One region of the Serratia sp. YWN4 genome, then DNA from elsewhere that is predicted to be linked to it. Evidence: predicted binding sites of a transcription regulator. Region 1 holds the regulator's gene; the other holds the start of a gene.
What was found. The regulator PhoB, encoded in region 1, activates phosphate uptake and scavenging genes when phosphate is short. The targets are predictions, from matches to a motif close to CTGTCATAAAACTGNCNNAT.

Region 1 (9,525 bases):
TGTATATCTATTGTCGTCGTGCGTTGAGGAGAAAAATCGTGCGCATTGGTATTGATCTGGGTGGCACAAAAGTTGAAGTGATCGCGTTAGCCAATGACGGGCGGGAACTGTTCCGCCATCGTATCGCCACGCCGCGTAATGACTATCCGCAGACATTGGCAGCCATTGTTGGGCTGGTGAGATTGGCGGAAGAAAAAACCGGCCAGCAAGGCTCGGTTGGCGTCGGCATTCCCGGTACGCTGTCGCCTTTTACCGGGTTGGTGAAGAATGCCAACTCAACCTGGCTGAACGGCCAGCCGCTGGATAAACACCTTTCGGCCATGCTGGCGCGTGAAGTGCGGCTGGCGAATGACGCCAACTGCTTGGCGGTGTCAGAAGCCACCGACGGTGCCGGAGCGGGCAGCCAAACGGTGTTTGCGGTGATCGTCGGCACCGGCTGCGGCGCAGGCGTGGCGATTAACGGGCAGGTGCATGCCGGAGGGAACGGTATTTCCGGTGAATGGGGCCATAACCCGCTGCCCTGGCTGGATGACGACGAACTGCGTTTTCGCGCCGAAGTGCCCTGTTACTGCGGCAAACAGGGCTGCATTGAAACCTTTATCTCCGGCACCGGTTTTGCCACCGACTATGCGCGGCTGAGCGGGACCAGGCTGAAAGGGAATGAGATCATGGCGTTGGTGGCGCAGCAGGATGCCACCGCTGAACGGGCGATTGCGCGCTACGAAATGCGGCTGGCGAAGTCTTTGGCGCACGTGATCAATCTGTTTGATCCCGATGCGATCGTCCTCGGGGGCGGTATGAGTAACGTTGAACGCCTGTACCAGAATGTGCCGCAGTTGGTGAAGTCTTGGGTGTTCGGCGGCGAATGTGAAACCCCGATCCGCAAAGCGATCCACGGCGATTCCAGCGGCGTGCGCGGCGCGGCATGGCTGTGGCCGCAGTGATTACTTTCGCCAAGGGCTGAAGGAAACCTCACTCCTTGGCGATGTAATTGCCTTCGCTTTCGCTGCGCACCCGTTCAATGTGGATGGTCAGAAACATCATCTCTTCACGGGTCAATTGGTGCTGATAGTGCTTTTCAATGTGCTGGTTGATTTTGCCAGCACAGGCGAAGGATTCGTGATATTTGTCCTTCACTACCTGATACAGCGAGTCATCGTCGCTGTCGACGTAGTTTTTCCCCAACAGGCGCTGGGCGAAGAATTTTAAATGGGTGACGAAGCGGTGATAGCTGAGCGCCTCTTCATTGTAATCAAAGCGGAAATGGTATTTGACGATATTCAGGATCTCCTGCATCACGCGGGTGATATGCAGGGTGTTGTGCATCTCGTCATTAAGCTGGGCGTTGACCAGATGCAGGGCAATAAATCCGGCTTCATCTTCCGGTAGCTGGGTTTCCAGGCGCTGGGCGATGATTGTTAACGCCTCCAGCCCGAGGGCGAATTCGTTCGGGTAGAGCTTTTTGATCTCCCACAGCAGCACATTCTTGATGTCCAACCCCTGCGTATGGCGCTGCAACGCGAAGTGGATATGGTCGGTCAGCGTAATGTAGACGATGTTGTGCAGTTTCCCCGGCAGCCTTTGGCGGGCAAGGGTGATAATGCGATCGGCGGTGGTAATGCAGGCCAGCGGTATTTCCGCCAGCAGCTCTTTGTAGCGCTCGCTCATTTCGCCGCTGTTGAGGGTAAACACCTTCTCGATCAGGCTTTCATCGAGGCTATCACCGGCTTTCTTTTTAAAACCAATGCCACGCCCCATGACCACCGTTTCTGCCTGATGGTCGCTCAGCGTAATCACTACGTTATTATTGAGTATTTTAGCGATTTTCATGGCTATTCCTGGCTTTTCAAACCCGCTGAAAACGAAAAAACCCGACGTCCAGGAGCGATCCTAGAGGTCAGGTTTTGCCTGTTTATTTACAGTGACAATCCTTTTATCTGCCGCATGATAACCATTGTCAGCCGTGGCTCAACGCTTTTCGCCTTGTACTGCCGCCGCGATCACATTTCTTATCGCTCCAGCGGGCCGTTTATTCGATGCGGAATTGCGATTCCAGCCTGCTGACGCCCAGCCCGTTGACCTTTTTCACCTTAATCTGCACCGGAATGCGCTCTTTCATGGCTTCGACATGGCTGATCACGCCGATGGTTTTGCCGGTGGCATTGAGGCTGTCGAGGGCGTCCAGCGCGGTATCGAGCGTTTCGGCATCCAGCGTGCCGAAGCCTTCGTCAAGGAACAGCGAGTCAATGCTGGTTTTATGGCTGACCAGGTCCGACAGCGCCAACGCCAGCGCCAGGCTGACCAGGAAGCTCTCGCCGCCGGACAGGGTGCGGGTATCGCGCAGAGCATCGGCCTGCCAGGTATCCACCACCTGTAGTTCCAGCGCATCGCTGGTTTTACGCTGTAACAGGTAACGCCCGTGCAAACGGCCAAGCTGGTGGTTGGCCAGATACACCAGATGATCAAGCGTTAACCCTTGGGCAAATTTGCGGAATTTGTCGCCCTCTTTCGAGCCAATCAGCTGATTGAGCGTGCTCCAGTCGTCGTACTGCTGTTGGCTTTGGGCAATCTGCTCAAACAGCGTTTGCTGGTTCAAACGGCGCTCTGCATCGCTGCTTAGCTGGTTGCGCACTTCCCCTTGGCGCAGTTGCAGCGTTTTTAGCTGTTCGACCAATTGGTTCAGGGCTTCCGGGGTGGCAAGCGCCTCGTCCAGATCCGCCGGGCGGCTTTGGCGTTGCTGCTCCAGCGTTTGCACCGCCTGGGCCAATAGGGTGCTTGCTTGCACTTGGCGCTGCTGTAGCCGTTCTTTCTCTTGCTGTAATTGCTGGCGCACGCCGTCTTCAAGCAAGGCGGCGCGCAGCGCCGCTTCATCGGCAAATTCGCTGCTGGCGAGCGCCTGCTGCCAGTGCTGCTCAGCATGTTGCAAGCGCTCGGCATACTGCTGTTGCTGTTGTTGCAAACCGGTCAACTGGCCCATTAGGCGATCGCGCTGTTCCTGCGCTTGGCTCAGTTGTGCTGTGGCCTGTTTCAGGGCGTGATCGCCGGCGGTTTGTGCCGCCTGCAACTGTTGGCGAACCTGCACTACCTGCTGTTCACCAAACAACGCGCTGCGTTCGCGATGCAGTTCAGCCAGGTTTTTCTCCTGTTGTTGCACCAACTGTTGTAATTTTTCCAGCTGGCGCTGGGTTTCTGCATGATTTGTTTGCAGCAGGCTAAAACGTTCGTCCAGCAGCGCGATGTCCTGCTGGTTTTTTTGCTGTTCCTGTTGCAGCGCGTTCAGTGCATCTTTGGCCTGCTGAACGGCGCGAGCGGCCCGATCGTGCTGCAATAGCCACTGCTGAGCTTGATTTTCTTCGCTGTCGCAGGCCGCCAACCAATCGTTCAGGTGCTGTGTGTCGTGCAGGGTAAAATCAAACGCCAGCGGCGCGCTGAGCGTTTGCCAGCTTTGCTGATGCTGTTCCTGCTGCTGTTGTTGCTGTTGCAACCGCTGCTGTAGTTGCTGCTGTTGCTCTTTCAGGCTTTCACTGCGCGCACGCAGTTCGGTGCCCTGCGTATGCAGTGCATCGTCTGTTGCACGCATCTCGGCTAGGCGTAGCGCGGTTTCCGAGGGCTTAACCGCCTGATATTGGGCGATCGCCGGGTGCTGGGTGGAACCGCACAGTGGGCAGGGTTCGCCGGTTTGCAGCCGGGCGCGCTCGGCTTCCAGGCTAACGATCAGTTTTTCCAGTTCGTGGGTTTTCTCAACGTCATTGAGATGGTTTTTGTGCTGCTTGTATTGTTGGCGGGTTTGCTCAAGCTGAGCTTCTGCCTCAGCCAACTGTTTTTGGCGCGCGTCAAACTCCAGCCGTTGCTGCTCCAACTGCTGCTGGCCTTGTTGGAACAGCAGTGCCAAGTTGGACAACTGTTGGCGCACCGGGCGCAGCTCGGCCAGCTCGGTTTGGCGCAGGCGCAGTTTCTCCTGTGGAGATTGCGTTTCCAGTGCTGCCTGCTGTTGCCGCTGTTGCTCCAGTGCGCTGGTCAGTTCGGCCTGCTTTGCCTGCGATTGGCCCGCCAGAGTGGCAAGCTGTGTGCGCTTGGTGGTCAGTTGCTCCAGCGTGCGGCGTTGTTCTTCATGCTGCTGCTGGCTTGCCTTATGATCTTTTTGCGTCTCGGCCAGGGTGCTTTGTAACTGGCTAATCTGCTGGTCGAGCGGCACCACTTTATCGATCAGGTTCTGCTGCTGTTGTTGATGTTCAACCTGCGCCTGTTTGGCGGTTTGCGCCTGCTCGAACTGCTGTTGCAGCGGAACAATTTGCACCAGTTGCTGTTGCTGCTGTTGCGCTAACAGCGCGATCTGCTGTTGCAGGGCTGAGTTGTCCTGCTGGCAGCGGTTGCGCTCATCCAGCCGCGGGCGCAGCTTTTCTGCCGGTTCGCTACGCGCCAACTGCTGCAACTGCGGTTCCGCCTGCTGGTAGTCCTGCTGCACGGCGTTGAGCTGTTGCTGATATTCCTGTAATTGCCGCTGGGCGGTGTGCCACTGTTGCAGCCAGTTCAACTGATGCTGGCGCTGCTGCGCCTGCTGGCTAAGCTGCTGTTCCTCCGCGCTAAGGGCGCTGAGCTGGTTTTCCAGGGTTTGGCGCTGTTCATCATTCAATAGCTCAATGCCGCTGGCACGATGATGCAGCGCATCCAGATCGGTTTTTGCCTGCTTGTGCTGCTCAAATACCCGCTCGGACAACCGGCCATAAATCTCGGTGCCGGTCAGTTCTTCCAGCAGTTCGGCGCGATCGTTGGCGTCGGCGTTGAGAAATGCGGCAAATTGCCCCTGCGACAGCATCATCGATTTGGTGAAACGGCCGAAATCCAGCCCGGTAATCGAGGCGATCAGATCCAGCTTATCCCGCACTTTATCCGCCAGGATCTTGCCGCTTTCCCGTAACGCCAGTTCCACCTTCGGAGCCTGTAAGTTACCGGTGGGATCGTTTTTGGCGCGGCGCTGGCTCCAGAAGGCGCGATAGCCGATGCCTTTCACCTCAAACTCCACTTCTGCCAGCGATTCGGCGGTATGGCGCGTCATCAGTTCGTTTTGGCTTGGCGTCACGTTCAGCCGCGGCGTTTGGTGATACAGCGCCAGGCAAATTGCATCCAGCAGCGTGGTTTTGCCCGCGCCGGTCGGGCCGGTAATGGCAAACAGCCCGTTGCTGGCGAAGGGTTCGGCGGTGAAGTCGATTTTCCACTCGCCCTGCAACGAATTGAGGTTTTTCAGCCGCAGGCTCAGGATCTTCATGCTGAGTGCTCCTCATCCTGATGTAAGGTTTCAACCACCTGTTGGAACATCTGGCGCATCCTTTGCTGGCGCGGTTCTGCCATTTCGCTCTCCAGCGCCAGCCGCCGTTCGAATACGTCGCCAACGCTCAGTTCATTCAGGGTTTCTTTGTCCTGCTGGGCGATCACCAGGCGGCGTTGCTCTTTGCTGCGCCGCAGCAATAGCACCTCGACCGGCAGTTCATCGGCCAGTTGCTGGATGCGGCGTTGAATATCGCTAAGGTAATCCTGCGTGGCGACTTCGATATCCAGCCAAACCGGCAATTCCCCCTGATGATCGGCAAATTGCCGCAGTTGCTGTTCGATCTGCTGTAGATCGCCTTTGAGCAACTGCATCGGCTGGAAGGTAGGGACTTCCAGCGCAGTCACCTGTTGCAGAGCACCGTCGGCGAAGTCGACCATAAATACGCTTTTGGCTTTGCCGAGTTCGTCAAAGCTGAGTGGGATCGGCGAGCCGCTATAGCGAATATGTTCGGACTTGGCCACGTTCTGGGCACGGTGAATATGGCCGAGGGCAATGTAGTCGGCTGGCGGGAAAGCCTGCGCCGGGAAGGCATCCAGCGTGCCGATGTAGATATCGCGCACCGAATCGGAGGTGGTCACCCCCACGGTGGTTAAGTGGCCGGTGGCGACGATCGGCAGTTGCAGGCCCAGCGCATCGCGGCGCGCGCAGGCGGCCTGATACAAAGAGTGGTAATGCTCGGCAATGGCTTCCTGCAAGGCCTGCTGCTTTTGCGTGCCGGATTCCCCGGCGCGGCTGGTGAGCAGATCGCGCGGGCGCAGGAACGGGATGGCGCACAGCACCGCACCCGGTTGGCCGTCGCGCTGCTTCAGCACCAGGATCTGCGATTCGATCGCCGTTTGCGCATTGGCAATTACGGTCGTATTCAGGCAGGAAAGCAGTTCACGCGATTCATTCAGCGTGGCCACGGAATCATGGTTGCCCCCCAGGATCACCAACTGGCAACCGGTGCGCTGCAATTCCACCACAAAGCGGTTGTACAGTTCGCGGGCGTAGCTCGGCGGGGAGCCGGTATCAAACAGATCCCCGGCGACGATCAGCGCATCTACCTGCTGCTGTTCCACCTGTTCGATCAGCCAGCGTAAGAAGCCCTGGTGCTCGGCGGCGCGGCTTTTGGTGAAAAAGTATTGGCCCAGATGCCAGTCAGAAGTATGAATCAGGCGCATGATACTCCCTGCGTAAAATATAATTGAGGGGCTAATGCCCGCTGTTGTGACGTAAGCATTATGACATCTAAATGATTTTTCTTTGATCGTTAGAATAATCACTATGCTTAGAGCCGCAAAGGCAGTGGTGATTTTCATAAAAGTGTCACAAAACTGACGCATAATGGCGCCGCAACAAGGGCGCGATAGAGATCGCTAACACATTGGCAGGATTGACGATGGCAAAACGCATACTGGTGGTGGAAGACGAAGCGCCGATCCGTGAGATGGTGTGCTTTGTGTTGGAACAGAATGGTTACCAACCGTTGGAAGCCGAGGATTATGACAGTGCCATTGCGCGCCTGTCCGAGCCGTTCCCTGATTTGGTGTTGCTCGACTGGATGCTGCCCGGCGGTTCTGGCATTCAGTTTATCAAGCACATGAAACGTGAAGCGCTGACCCGCGATATCCCGGTGATGATGCTGACCGCACGCGGTGAAGAAGAAGATCGGGTGCGCGGCCTGGAAGTGGGGGCGGATGATTACATCACCAAACCCTTCTCGCCAAAAGAGCTGGTGGCGCGTATCAAAGCGGTGATGCGGCGTATTTCACCGATGGCAGTGGAAGAAGTGATTGAAATGCAAGGGCTGAGCCTGGATCCTTCCTCACACCGGGTGATGGCGAGCGGTCAGGCGCTCGATATGGGGCCGACCGAATTCAAGCTGTTACACTTCTTTATGACTCACCCGGAACGGGTTTACAGCCGCGAACAGTTGCTTAATCACGTCTGGGGCACTAACGTTTATGTAGAAGACCGTACCGTTGATGTGCATATTCGCCGGCTGCGTAAGGCGCTGGAGACCACGGGTCATGACAAAATGGTTCAAACCGTTCGGGGCACCGGCTACCGGTTCTCAACGCGCTATTAATCGCGCAATGTTGGAGCAGATGCCGTGTTAGAACGCCTATCGTGGAAGAGGCTGGCGATTGAGCTGGCCCTTTTTTGTTTGCCTGCTTTACTGCTGGGGCTGATTTTTGGCTATTTGCCCTGGTTCCTGCTGGTTGCGGTGCTGATTGCACTGGTGTGGAATTTCTATAACCAACTCAAACTCTCTCACTGGCTGTGGGTCGATCGCAGCATGACGCCGCCGCCGGGGCGCTGGAGCTGGGAGCCACTGTTTTACGGCCTGTATCAGATGCAGCAGCGTAACCGCCGCCGCCGCCGTGAGCTGGCGCTGTTGATCAAACGCTTTCGCAGCGGGGCGGAATCTTTGCCCGATGCGGTAGTGATGACCACCGTTGAAGGCAATATTTTCTGGTGTAACGGTTTGGCACAGCACCTGCTGGGCTTCCGCTGGCCGGAGGACAACGGCCAACATATCCTCAACCTGCTGCGCTATCCGGAATTCAGCCAATATCTGCAACAGCAGGAATTCTCCAAGCCGCTGACGCTGCAACTGAATAATGAGCACTTTGTCGAATTCCGCGTGATGCCCTATTCCGAAGGGCAACTGCTGATGGTGGCGCGTGATGTCACCCAGATGCGCCAGTTGGAGGGCGCTCGTCGTAACTTCTTCGCCAACGTCAGCCATGAGCTGCGTACCCCGCTGACGGTGCTGCAAGGCTACCTGGAGATGATGAGCGATCAGGAACTCGACGGTTCACTGCGTGGCAAAGCGCTGAGCACTATGCAAGAGCAAACCAAGCGTATGGACGGGCTGGTGAAGCAGTTGCTGACGCTGTCGCGCATCGAGGCGGCACCTAACGTTGATATGAATGAGAAGGTCGATATTCCGCTGATGCTGCGGGTGTTACAGCGTGAGGCGCAGTCGCTCAGCAATGGCAATCATGCGATCAGCTTCCGGATCAATGAAAACCTCAGAGTGTTTGGTAACGAGGATCAACTGCGCAGTGCGGTATCCAACCTGGTGTACAACGCGGTTAACCATACGCCGCCGGGCACCCATCTTGAAGTGAGCTGGCAGCAAACGCCGCAGGGCGCGCAGTTCCAGGTGAGCGATAGCGGGCCGGGCATTGCTGCTGAACATATCCCACGGCTGACCGAACGTTTCTACCGCGTTGATAAAGCGCGTTCGCGCCAGACCGGCGGCAGCGGGCTGGGGCTGGCGATCGTCAAACATGCGCTCAGCCACCATGATTCACGGCTGGAAATATTGAGTGAACCCGGTATCGGCACGCGTTTCATCTTTACCTTGCCTAATCGGTTGATTGTGCCCGCCGCTTTGTCAGAGAATGCGGTGAAAAATTAACGCGTGGACTTGGTTATGGCCCGACTCACCCAAGGATTGCTGTTTTGCCTGATGCTGTTGCTCAGCCCTGGTGCGTTGGCGCAGCCGGACGGCATGCTTTCCGGCAATCTCTCCAGCGCCGGTTCCGACACGCTGGCTAATCTGATGGCGCTGTGGGGGCAGGATTTCAGCCAGCACTATCCTAACGTTAACCTGCAAATTCAGGCCGCCGGATCCTCAACGGCCCCGACCGCCTTGGCGGCGGGCGCGGCGCAACTGGGGCCAATGAGCCGGCCGATGAAAGCGGCGGAAGTGGCGGCGTTTGAGCAGCGCTATGGCTATCCGCCGCTGGCGGTGCCGGTGGCCGTTGATGCGCTGGTGCTGTTGGTGCATCAGGACAATCCGTTGCGTGGGCTGAATTTGCAGCAGCTCGATCAGATCTTTTCTTCCACCCGCCGCTGTGGCGAAAACACCGCGATTCAGCGCTGGGGCCAACTGGGGTTACAGGGCAGTTGGGCACAGCGCACTTTGCAACGTTTTGGCCGCAATTCCGCTTCTGGCACTTACGGCTATTTCAAGCTGCGCGCGCTGTGTGGCGGTGATTTTATGGCGCGGGTGAACGAGTTGCCCGGCTCGGCTTCGGTGGTGCAGGCGGTGGCGGGATCGTTAAGCGGCATCGGCTATGCCAGCATTGGCTTTCGTGCCAGCGGCGTGCGCTTGTTGCCGCTGGCGGAATCAGGCAACAACTACGTGGCCCCGACGGAAACCAATGTGCGCAACGGTAGCTATCCGCTGGCGCGTTATC
Region 2 (9,525 bases), 1.5 Mb from region 1:
GGTGATAAACCAGCAGACAGTCTGGAAACTCTGGCCCAGAACATGGAACAGCAGCAGCGCTCACGCGATGCCAACCTCCAGGTTATCACCAATAAAGTCATCGATATCAACGGGGTGTCATTGCGCCAACTGGACAGCATCATTACCAGCAGCGGCCAAAAGGCTTACTCGTCGATCCTGTTCGGTGAGCTGGGTAACCAGTTGCTGACTATTCAGGTCACGCTGCCAGCGGATAACCAGCAGCAGGCACAAAGCGAAGCCGAAGGCATTATCAGTTCGTTGAAGTTACAGCCTTAATCTTGCCAGGGCCGGTGCTTGTACCGGCCCCTTTAATTCTTACCCCAGCGCCTGCGCCAGCAGGGTGATCGGATGTTCGCAGCGCTTACTGGTCGACATTTCGATCTGCCATTTGCAGGTTTCGCAGTCGGTAATCACCCTATCCACGCCGCTCTCTTCGATCTGACGGAACAACGAAGCACCAATGCCCTGCGAGGTTTCATAGTTCTCCGACTTGAAGCCGTAAGTCCCGGCGATCCCACAGCATTGCGATTCCAGCACCACCAGTTCTAAACCTGGGATCTGCCGCATCAGCTCCAGCGTGTAGGCGGTCCAGCCCATTTTTTCCATATGGCACGGCGTATGGTAAGCCACGCGCAGCGGCGTGTGCTTGAGCGGCAACCTGCGCCCCTGACTGAGCAGGCGATAGAGATAGCGCGTTGCCAGTTCCACCCGTTCGCGCACCGCCGAGGTATCGACCCCCAACAGATGCGGATATTCATCGCGCAGGGTAAAGGTGCAACTCGAAGAGGTGGCGACTACCGGAATACCGCGCTCCAGCACCGCATCATGCAAGGATTCGGCGTTCACCTTGGCCTGTTTTTTAGCCTGTTCGATAAAACCATTGGCAATCAGCGGCACACCGCAGCATTTCTCACGTTTCAGCAGTTGCACGCCGATATCCATGGCGTTGAACACCTTGATCAGATCTTTACCGAGCTGCGGATGGTTGTAATTGACAAAGCAACCGTGGAAAAACGCCACCTGTTCGCTATAACGCTGTTGCTGCTGCGCCTGTTGGCGATACCAGCGGCGGAAGGTGCCGAAAGAGTATTTTGGCAGTTCACGCCGGTGATCGATCTTCAGCGCTTTATCCAGCAGCATACGCACCGGTTTCAGCCCGGTGGTGGCATTGACGATCGGCGCAAACGGCGTCGACAACGAGCCCATAATATCGGTGTGGCTGAGAATGGCATCGCGCAGCGTCGGCTTTTTCTGGCTGAAATTGGCACGGGCGCGCTGAATAATATCACCGATTTTCACCTCGGATGGGCACGCCACTTCGCAGCGTTTGCAGTTGGTGCAGTATTTCAGCGCCTCATCATACAGCGCCGGATCTTTCAGCCGCAGGCGCTCGCCATCCGGCCCGGCCTGCTTCGGCCCCGGATAGAGCGGGTTGACCTTGGCCACCGGGCAATAGGTGGTACACACCGTGCATTTAATGCAGCTCTCAAAGCTGTTGTCTTTTAACAGGCTCATGCCGATACCTCCTGCATAGCAATCTGTTGTGCCACATACAGCGCACCTATCAGCGATACCCCGGCTCCGCAGCCCTGCTGCAACGGATCGTAGCCCGCGGTGACGGCCCCGATAGCGTACAGATTCGCGATCGCCTGCCCTTGCTTGAGCGCACGTAAACTGGCATCGGTCTGCACGCCAAATTGCAAGTAGGGTTGCGGCGCGAACAAATCGCTGCGGCTCCACTCTTCACGCTGGGGTTGGCTGTAAACATCGAGGCCGAACACCGGTTCACGGATGCCGTCAAACTCCGCCACCAGCCCATTGCTGAAGAAGCTGCCGCTGGCCAGCACCACCTGCTGTGCGCGCAGCGGGATATCGGTGTGATTGCGGGTATACAGGCCGCGAATACGTTGCCCGTCAAAATCCGCCCGCAGCACGGTATCCCCCGGCATAAATACGCCACCCAGTTGCTGCAAACGCTGGCGCAATGCCTGGTGTAGCCGCATGCCGAGCACCGAAGGGGGCAGCGTCGGCAACAGGAACACCGGTTTACCGAGCGCCTCGCGCAGCGCCGCCAGTGGCCGATCGTTTTCCAGCCCCAGGCAAGCGGGCAGGAAGATGGTTTCTGCCTCACCCGCCTGGCGTTTGATCTCTTCCGTCAGCACGGCCAAATTCTCTGGCACATCCAGCACGCGGGCGATATTCACCGCGCGGAACTCGCTAGGGTTATTGCGCAGCCGATCCAGCAGCGGTAAATGCAGCGAAGCGACCTCGGCTCTCACCCCCTGTTCCTCGGCCAGCGAGCTGGCCGCCATCTGCGGTTGAAAATCCAGGAAGCCTTCGATGCCAAGCACCGCGATCTTGCGCCATGGCAAAATGCCGCCAAGTACGGTGATCGGGATCGCCTGCGGGCTGAGCCAGGTGGCGCGGCGCGTACCGAGCGGCGTGATGCGCAGATGATTGCGCTCGCTGCTGCCCTGCATTTGCACGCCGCAGCGCGCCAGCAACTGCGCCGCTTCTGCGGCCAGCGCAGCGACGCGGGTGGCACCCATCAAGCTATAAGGGTGTTGCGGAGCCTGCTGCGCCAGCGCTGGTAAAGCCGCCAACGGTGATTCCACCGCCGTGCCATCGGGCAATTGCGCCAGCAGATCGAGCGATCCGGAAGAAAAATAGAGCGCGCTCTGGCCAGAGCTGACCACCGCGCAACGCTTGCCCTGCTCGGCCAAACGGATGGCGCAGCTCAGCCCGGCCAGCCCGCCGCCAATCACTACCACATCAAATTGCATCATCGGCCTCCTGCTGCTGGTCACCGCGCGCATCAAGCCCGCACAGCCCCTGATAAACCCAACTGGTGAATTCGCTGGCCCGCAACGCATCGCCCCAGGCGATAGGCCGCACACCTTTCCAGCGTTCATTGAGGAAGTGAGAGAGTTGCGCAATGGATTGCTGCGGCGTAGCGACGTTAAAGTGCGTCAGTAACCCGGCAGCACGGCAGGCGCACAGTTCCCCTTGGCAGGTGCCCATGCCAACGCGGGTGCGGCGGCGCAGGTCGACCAGGTTATTAACGGTCAGGGAGTTCACCGCATAGCGGACTTCACCGGCGGTCACGGCCTCGCATTCGCACACCAGGCTGTTATCCAGCCGATCGCCCGACGGAATCTGGCTTGCGCGATCGCCGTGGCGATAAACCGCCGAACCCCGGATGCTCGCTGGCAGCGATACCACGCTGCGCACCGTTTCTTCCGCCGACTGGCGGGAACCCGGCAACGCCACTTCCGCCGTGGTGCAAGGGCTGTTGATACCCAGTTTGGCGCACACTTTGTCGGTCGCCCATTCCGCCATCAGCCGGTAGGTCATCAGCTTGCCGCCGGTAATGGTGATAAAACCTTCCAGCCCGTCACGTTCCGCGTGATCGAGCAGCACAATGCCACGGCTGACGTTACGCCCGGAAGGATCGTCATCGCGCGCCACCAGTGGCCGTACGCCAGCATAGGCACGCAGAATGCGGGTTTGCGCCAGTATTGGTGAGAGTAGCGAACCCTCGCGGATCAGCACGTCCACTTCCTGCGGGGTAACTACCATGTTGTCGATCTGGTCGTAATCAATGCGGGTAGAGGTGGTGCCGATCAACGAGATAGTATCTCCCGGCACCAGAATGTCGGCGTCTGCCGGTTTGCGGCAGCGATTAATCACCATGTTATTAATGCGATGGCCGAGGATTAACAGCGCCCCTTTGGCCGGGAACATGCGCACCCGCAGATCGGCATATTCTGCTATCTGTTGGCCCCAAATGCCGGCGGCATTCACCACCACCTGCGCATGAATGTCGTATTGACGCGCATTTTTATGGTCGAAAACGCGCACGCCGGTGACACGATCGCTCGTGCGCAGTAAACCGATGACCTGATGATAGGTGAGAACCTGCGCACCATGCTCACGCGCATCCAGCATATTGGCGGCGGTCAGCCGGAAAGGATCGACAGTGCCATCCGGCACCCGCACGGCACCGATCAACGTCGGGTTAGCAGCAGGCTCCAGACGCAGCGCCTGCTGGGGTTCGATCGCTTCGGCATTAATCCCGGCATTCAGGCAGGCGGCAATAAACTGCTGTTGATACGCCAGCGAATCCTGCGGCAGGGTAATAAACAGGCCATCGCTAGGTTCGATGCAATGGTGGGCAATGCGTTTCAGTATGCGGTTTTCTTCAATGCACTCGCGGGCCGATTCACCGTCGGTCACCGCATAGCGCGCTCCGCTGTGCAGCAGCCCATGGTTACGGCCGGTCGCCCCGGTGGCGATGTCATGCCGCTCCAGCAAAACGCAGCGCAGCCCGCGCCGCGCGCAGTCACGGGCAATCCCTGCGCCGGTCGCCCCGCCGCCAATAATGATCACATCCGTTTCGGTCACTGGTGAGTTGTTGCTCATCACGCCCCCTGAGCCTATGGTTATCATCCTATTGGTACACATTTATTAAGGACTTTGTTTGATAAGGAACAATAACGAACAAAAAACGAAAGTAAAATGACCTTAAAAAACCACAAATGTGATCAAAATCACAAGTTTTTGCTGTTTACTCATTTCAAAATGTTAACCAATCGCGCAGAATCCGCCGATGTTTCATAAAAGTGTAACAATTGCGCCATTCATCACAATGGAACCCCAGGGTTTTGACTAGGATGACGCTCGTTATGGAACAATTTGACAACACTTAATTCTGGTATCCGCTCGATCATCTTCAGGACATCCGTTTCCTGCTGATGTAATAACTGATAAAGCCATCGGAGGCGCTCATGTTGAGTATTTTTAAGCCAGCAGCACACATTTCCCGTGTGCCGGTCGATAAGGTAGATCCGCTCTACCGTAAGCTGCGCTGGCAAATTTTTATGGGGATTTTCTTCGGTTACGCCGCCTACTATCTGGTGCGTAAAAACTTCACCCTGGCGATGCCGTATCTGATCGAGCAAGGTTTCAGCCGTGGGGACCTGGGCTTTGCGCTGTCAGGGATTTCCATCGCTTATGGCTTCTCCAAGTTCATCATGGGGTCGGTTTCCGACCGTTCTAACCCACGCGTATTCCTGCCCGCAGGCCTGATCCTGTCGGCCGCAGTGATGCTGTTTATGGGCTTTGTGCCTTGGGCCACCTCCAGCATTGCGGTGATGTTTGTGCTGCTGTTCCTGTGTGGCTGGTTCCAGGGCATGGGTTGGCCACCGTGTGGCCGCACTATGGTGCACTGGTGGTCGCAGAAAGAGCGCGGCAGTATCGTTTCGGTGTGGAACTGCGCTCATAACGTGGGTGGCGGTCTGCCGCCGCTGCTGTTCCTGCTGGGGATGGCGTGGTTCAACGACTGGAAAGCGGCGCTGTATATGCCTGCCTTCGGTGCGATCCTGGTGGCGATGATCGCCTTCGCCCTGATGCGTGATACCCCGCAGTCTGTTGGCCTGCCACCGATTGAAGAATACAAAAACGACTACCCGGATGATTACAGCGATAAAGCAGAAGAAGAACTGACTGCCAAGCAGATCTTCATGCAGTACGTCCTGCCGAACAAGCTGTTGTGGTATATCGCCATCGCCAACGTTTTTGTCTACCTGTTGCGTTACGGCATCCTCGACTGGTCGCCGACCTACCTGAAAGAAGTCAAACATTTCGCGCTGGATAAATCATCCTGGGCCTACTTCCTGTACGAATACGCCGGTATTCCAGGCACGCTGCTGTGCGGTTGGATGTCGGATAAGGTATTCAAAGGCAACCGTGGTGCCACCGGGGTGTTCTTCATGGTGCTGGTCACCATCGCTACCATCGTTTACTGGCTGAACCCGGTGGGTAATCCGGGCATCGATATGGCCTGTATGATCACCATCGGCTTCCTGATTTACGGCCCGGTCATGCTGATCGGCCTGCATGCGCTGGAACTGGCACCGAAAAAAGCCGCGGGTACCGCTGCGGGCTTCACCGGCCTGTTCGGCTACCTGGGTGGCTCGGTTGCCGCCAGCGCCATCGTCGGTTACACCGTTGACTATTTCGGCTGGGACGGCGGCTTTATGGTGATGATCGGCGGCAGCATCGGCGCAGTCATCCTGCTGTTGCTGACCATGATCAGCGAGAAGAAACATCACGCTGATATCGCAGCCAAACGCGGTTAATTGTCACAATCTTTTTGCACGATTTAAAGGTCGCTTTCTGCGGCCTTTTTACTTACCTCTGCCTATAAAATGGAGATTATAGAATGCGAATGAGAACTCAAACCAAAGCCCTGCTGGCAGGGATCATTCTCGCCACTTCCATGCTCAGCGTTGCGCAGGCTGCGGATAAACTGGTCATCGCCCACCGTGGTGCCAGCGGTTACCTGCCGGAGCACACGCTGCCTGCCAAGGCGATGGCCTACGCCCAAGGCGCGGACTATCTGGAGCAGGACGTGGTCATGACCAAGGACGATAAACTGATCGTCCTGCACGATCACTTCCTTGACCGCGTGACCGACGTGGCGCAGAAGTTCCCCGATCGTAAACGTAAAGATGGCCGCTATTACGCCATCGACTTCACCCTGGCCGAGATCCAGTCGCTGAAGTTCACCGAAGAGTTTTTGGTTAAAGACGGCGTGCAGCAGCAGAAATTCCCTAACCGTTTCCCGATGTGGAAATCTGATTTCCGCATCCATACGCTGCAAGATGAGATTGAGATGATTCAGGGGATGAATCACTCAACCGGCAAGGATATTGGCATCTACGTGGAAACCAAGGCGCCTTGGTTCCACAAAATTGAAGGCAAGGATATCTCCAAAGCCGTGCTGGAAGTGCTGAAATCCTACGGTTACACCAAAAAAGACGACAAGGCTTACCTGCAAAGCTTTGATGCGCCGGATTTAGAGCGGGTGAAGAAAGAGCTGTTACCGGCGATGAACATGGACATCAAACTGGTACAGTTGATCACCAATACCGGCGATCAGAAGGTGAGCGAAACGATGGTGATCCACCCGGATGGTAGCCTGACGCCGTACAACTACGATTGGATGTATGAACCTGGTGCCGCCGCCAAGCTGGCCAAATATGCCGATGGCATTGGCCCATGGTATCCAATGATTGTGAAAAGCACCTCAACCCCTGGCCACATTGAGCTGACCACCCTGGCGAAAGAGGCCAAGCAGCAGGGCTTGCAGATCCACCCGTACACCTTCCGTGCCGATCCTGGTCAGGTTCCGTCTTATGCCAAGGATTTCAACGATATGCTGAAGATTTTCTACATTGATGCAGGCGTTGACGGCCTGTTCACCGACTTCCCAGACAAAGGCGTACAGTTCCTGCAACAGCACAAGTTACACAAATAACCGCCCCTGAACAGTGCTCCGCCAGTTATTGCGGAGCACTGCTATTTTGGGGCGTTAGTACATTACCACTGGCACGGCGCTACGCTGTGACTGACTCACCGTATCCTTGCTCGACGGATACAGCTTAGGTGCCAGTTCCGTCTGACCGTTGGCCGTCACCGGTTCCCACTAAACGATGCTCTTGTCCAATGCTGCGACCTGCTGTGGCGTCAGGCTGACACCCAATTTTAGGTCTAGCCCGGTTTGACAGGCCCAACCCGCTTTCGCAACTGACCATCAAGGGCCGCTGGCTGGAAGCATTAGTATTTACCCAGTGCCACTGAACACGGCCAGTTGATTATCCGCACCGCGCCCGCCAATGAGGGGAACGCATGAACATCACCTTTACCCCTCAACCAATCCCGGAACTGATGATTGAAGGCGCTACGTTGGCTAGGCTCGGATTTACCGCTGGCACCCCGTTACAACTGACGCTCCAGCATCACCGGCTCTGGATCACTGTCGTCACCGACGAAGCCGCATGGGAAGCGCTGTGTGACAACTTTGCCACAGGCAAAGTTGAACGCTGCTTGCAGCTGCCCCGAAGGGGCGAATATACCCAGCCAAGACCGTCCCGACCTGGGTGCGGATTGGGTGCGGGATAACGGCGAACTGATTATCGGCGGCGACTGGCTCACCGAGTCCGGCATTACCGATGCGGAACAACTGGAACTCATCATTGCGCACGGTGTGCTCCGGTTACAGCGGCGAGAAGTGGAAGTTTTTAAGGCTTAGAAGTAAGAACCCCGGCCAACGGGCCGGGGAACATTACTATTCAATAAGATCTTTCTTCGCCTCTTCTAATACAGACAAAAAATCATTTAGTGGGAACTTCATTGCTACTTGCTCAGCAAGCATTCTTGCATCAGCAAAAAATTCCACTTCAATATTGTCTATTCCTCTATCTTTATTGAGTTGGCAAAGTATTTGATCTTTATAAGAGATCTCCGCTGTTAGCTCTTCGTAACGAGAGTCACTAAAAAAGACAACATCAAAATCAGTACGCATAATTATTGCGGCCTCTTAGGGTCTAAAAATCCAGAGAAAGAACCATCAGAGTTATAACGGATACCGCGCCCATCAGGTAAGCGGTATTCAACGCCACCTCTTGAAAGATCTGTTTTCACTGTGTTTGTATTATTCAGCACTTCATTCACAAATTGATTAGCAACCTCATTCTTTTGAACAGGGTTGCCTTTCAACGGTTCAAAAACACCACCGGATCTACCGGCATGTTTTTCCCAAGCCCTTGCGGCAGCAGATAATCCTTGTTCATTAATTGGCTCATTAGCTGAAGAGACTAGAGCATCTTTCTTAAAGCGATCAAAGTTATTGGCATTATTCCTCGCATTTTCCTCATCCTCCGGTCCCCAACCACCCGGCGTTCCAGACCCCGAACCACCCAGCTCTTTCTTCTGTTCATCCGTCAGGTCTTTGCCGATATTCGGATTCTGACTACCGTTCGAGTCTGATTGGTTCTGTGCCGCAACGATTGCCATCAGCACACAGCTTGCATTTTGCAGACATGCCGCGTCTAACCCTTCCTTCACTTTCTTGGTCAGGGCCAGTGCCGCCTGCTCATTGGCTCCGCCTTTACCGGCTTCGGCCATCGCGGCGGCGTTCAACGTTTCCTGCGCCAGCATTTGCGACAACATGCCAGCACCCGCCATATTATTGCTCAGTTCGTTCTTGCCTGCCTGTGCTCCCGCCATCGCGCCAGCAGTATCACCACCGGTCAACCCGCCAGCCAGACCCGCCGCCAGGCTACCCAGCGCAACCAGCGTTTGCTTCTGCTCTTCGCTCAGTTGGCTTACCGGGATATCACCGTACAGCGATTTCTTCAGGCTTTCCCCGATCAGTGCCGAGGTTGCTGCACCCGCCGCCCCAGCCGTTGCACTGTTACCACTGGCCTGCGCCACCACCGCACCTAATACCGCGTGCGCCATCACCCGACTGGCTTCATCCGGGGCATACTGTTTGATGACCTCCGCCAGATACGGGGCGGCTGCACCAGAGAGCGCCTGCGCCATATTGCCACCGGCCAGGCCCTGCAACGCTGCCGTCGCCGCCTAGATACCTTGCTGGATCGCGCTGCCGGTGCCCCATTGCGCTTGCGTGGTTTTATACGCCGACGAACTGGTCAG

Region 2: glpT (glycerol-3-phosphate transporter) is a predicted target of PhoB. The motif match lies at 4,633-4,652, and genes of this name have one in related genera.

What each region holds. Positions count from the first base shown of each region.
Region 1 covers NZ_CM147696.1:1,230,266-1,239,790, forward strand. The annotation lists gene mak (fructokinase) at 39-944, shown strand; gene licT (BglG family transcription antiterminator LicT) at 973-1,830, opposite strand; gene sbcC (exonuclease subunit SbcC) at 2,030-5,266, opposite strand; gene sbcD (exonuclease subunit SbcD) at 5,263-6,492, opposite strand; gene phoB (phosphate response regulator transcription factor PhoB) at 6,711-7,400, shown strand; gene phoR (phosphate regulon sensor histidine kinase PhoR) at 7,425-8,741, shown strand; gene ACX9GT_RS05795 (PstS family phosphate ABC transporter substrate-binding protein) at 8,757-9,525, shown strand, end outside.
Region 2 covers NZ_CM147696.1:5,237,317-5,246,841, forward strand. The annotation lists gene ACX9GT_RS24120 (DcrB family lipoprotein) at 1-297, shown strand, start outside; gene glpC (anaerobic glycerol-3-phosphate dehydrogenase subunit GlpC) at 337-1,536, opposite strand; gene glpB (glycerol-3-phosphate dehydrogenase subunit GlpB) at 1,533-2,804, opposite strand; gene glpA (anaerobic glycerol-3-phosphate dehydrogenase subunit A) at 2,794-4,443, opposite strand; gene glpT (glycerol-3-phosphate transporter) at 4,809-6,161, shown strand; gene glpQ (glycerophosphodiester phosphodiesterase) at 6,251-7,342, shown strand; gene ACX9GT_RS24150 (hypothetical protein) at 7,877-8,116, shown strand; gene ACX9GT_RS24155 (hypothetical protein) at 8,153-8,389, opposite strand; partial or broken gene ACX9GT_RS24160 (hemagglutinin repeat-containing protein) at 8,392-9,525, opposite strand, start outside.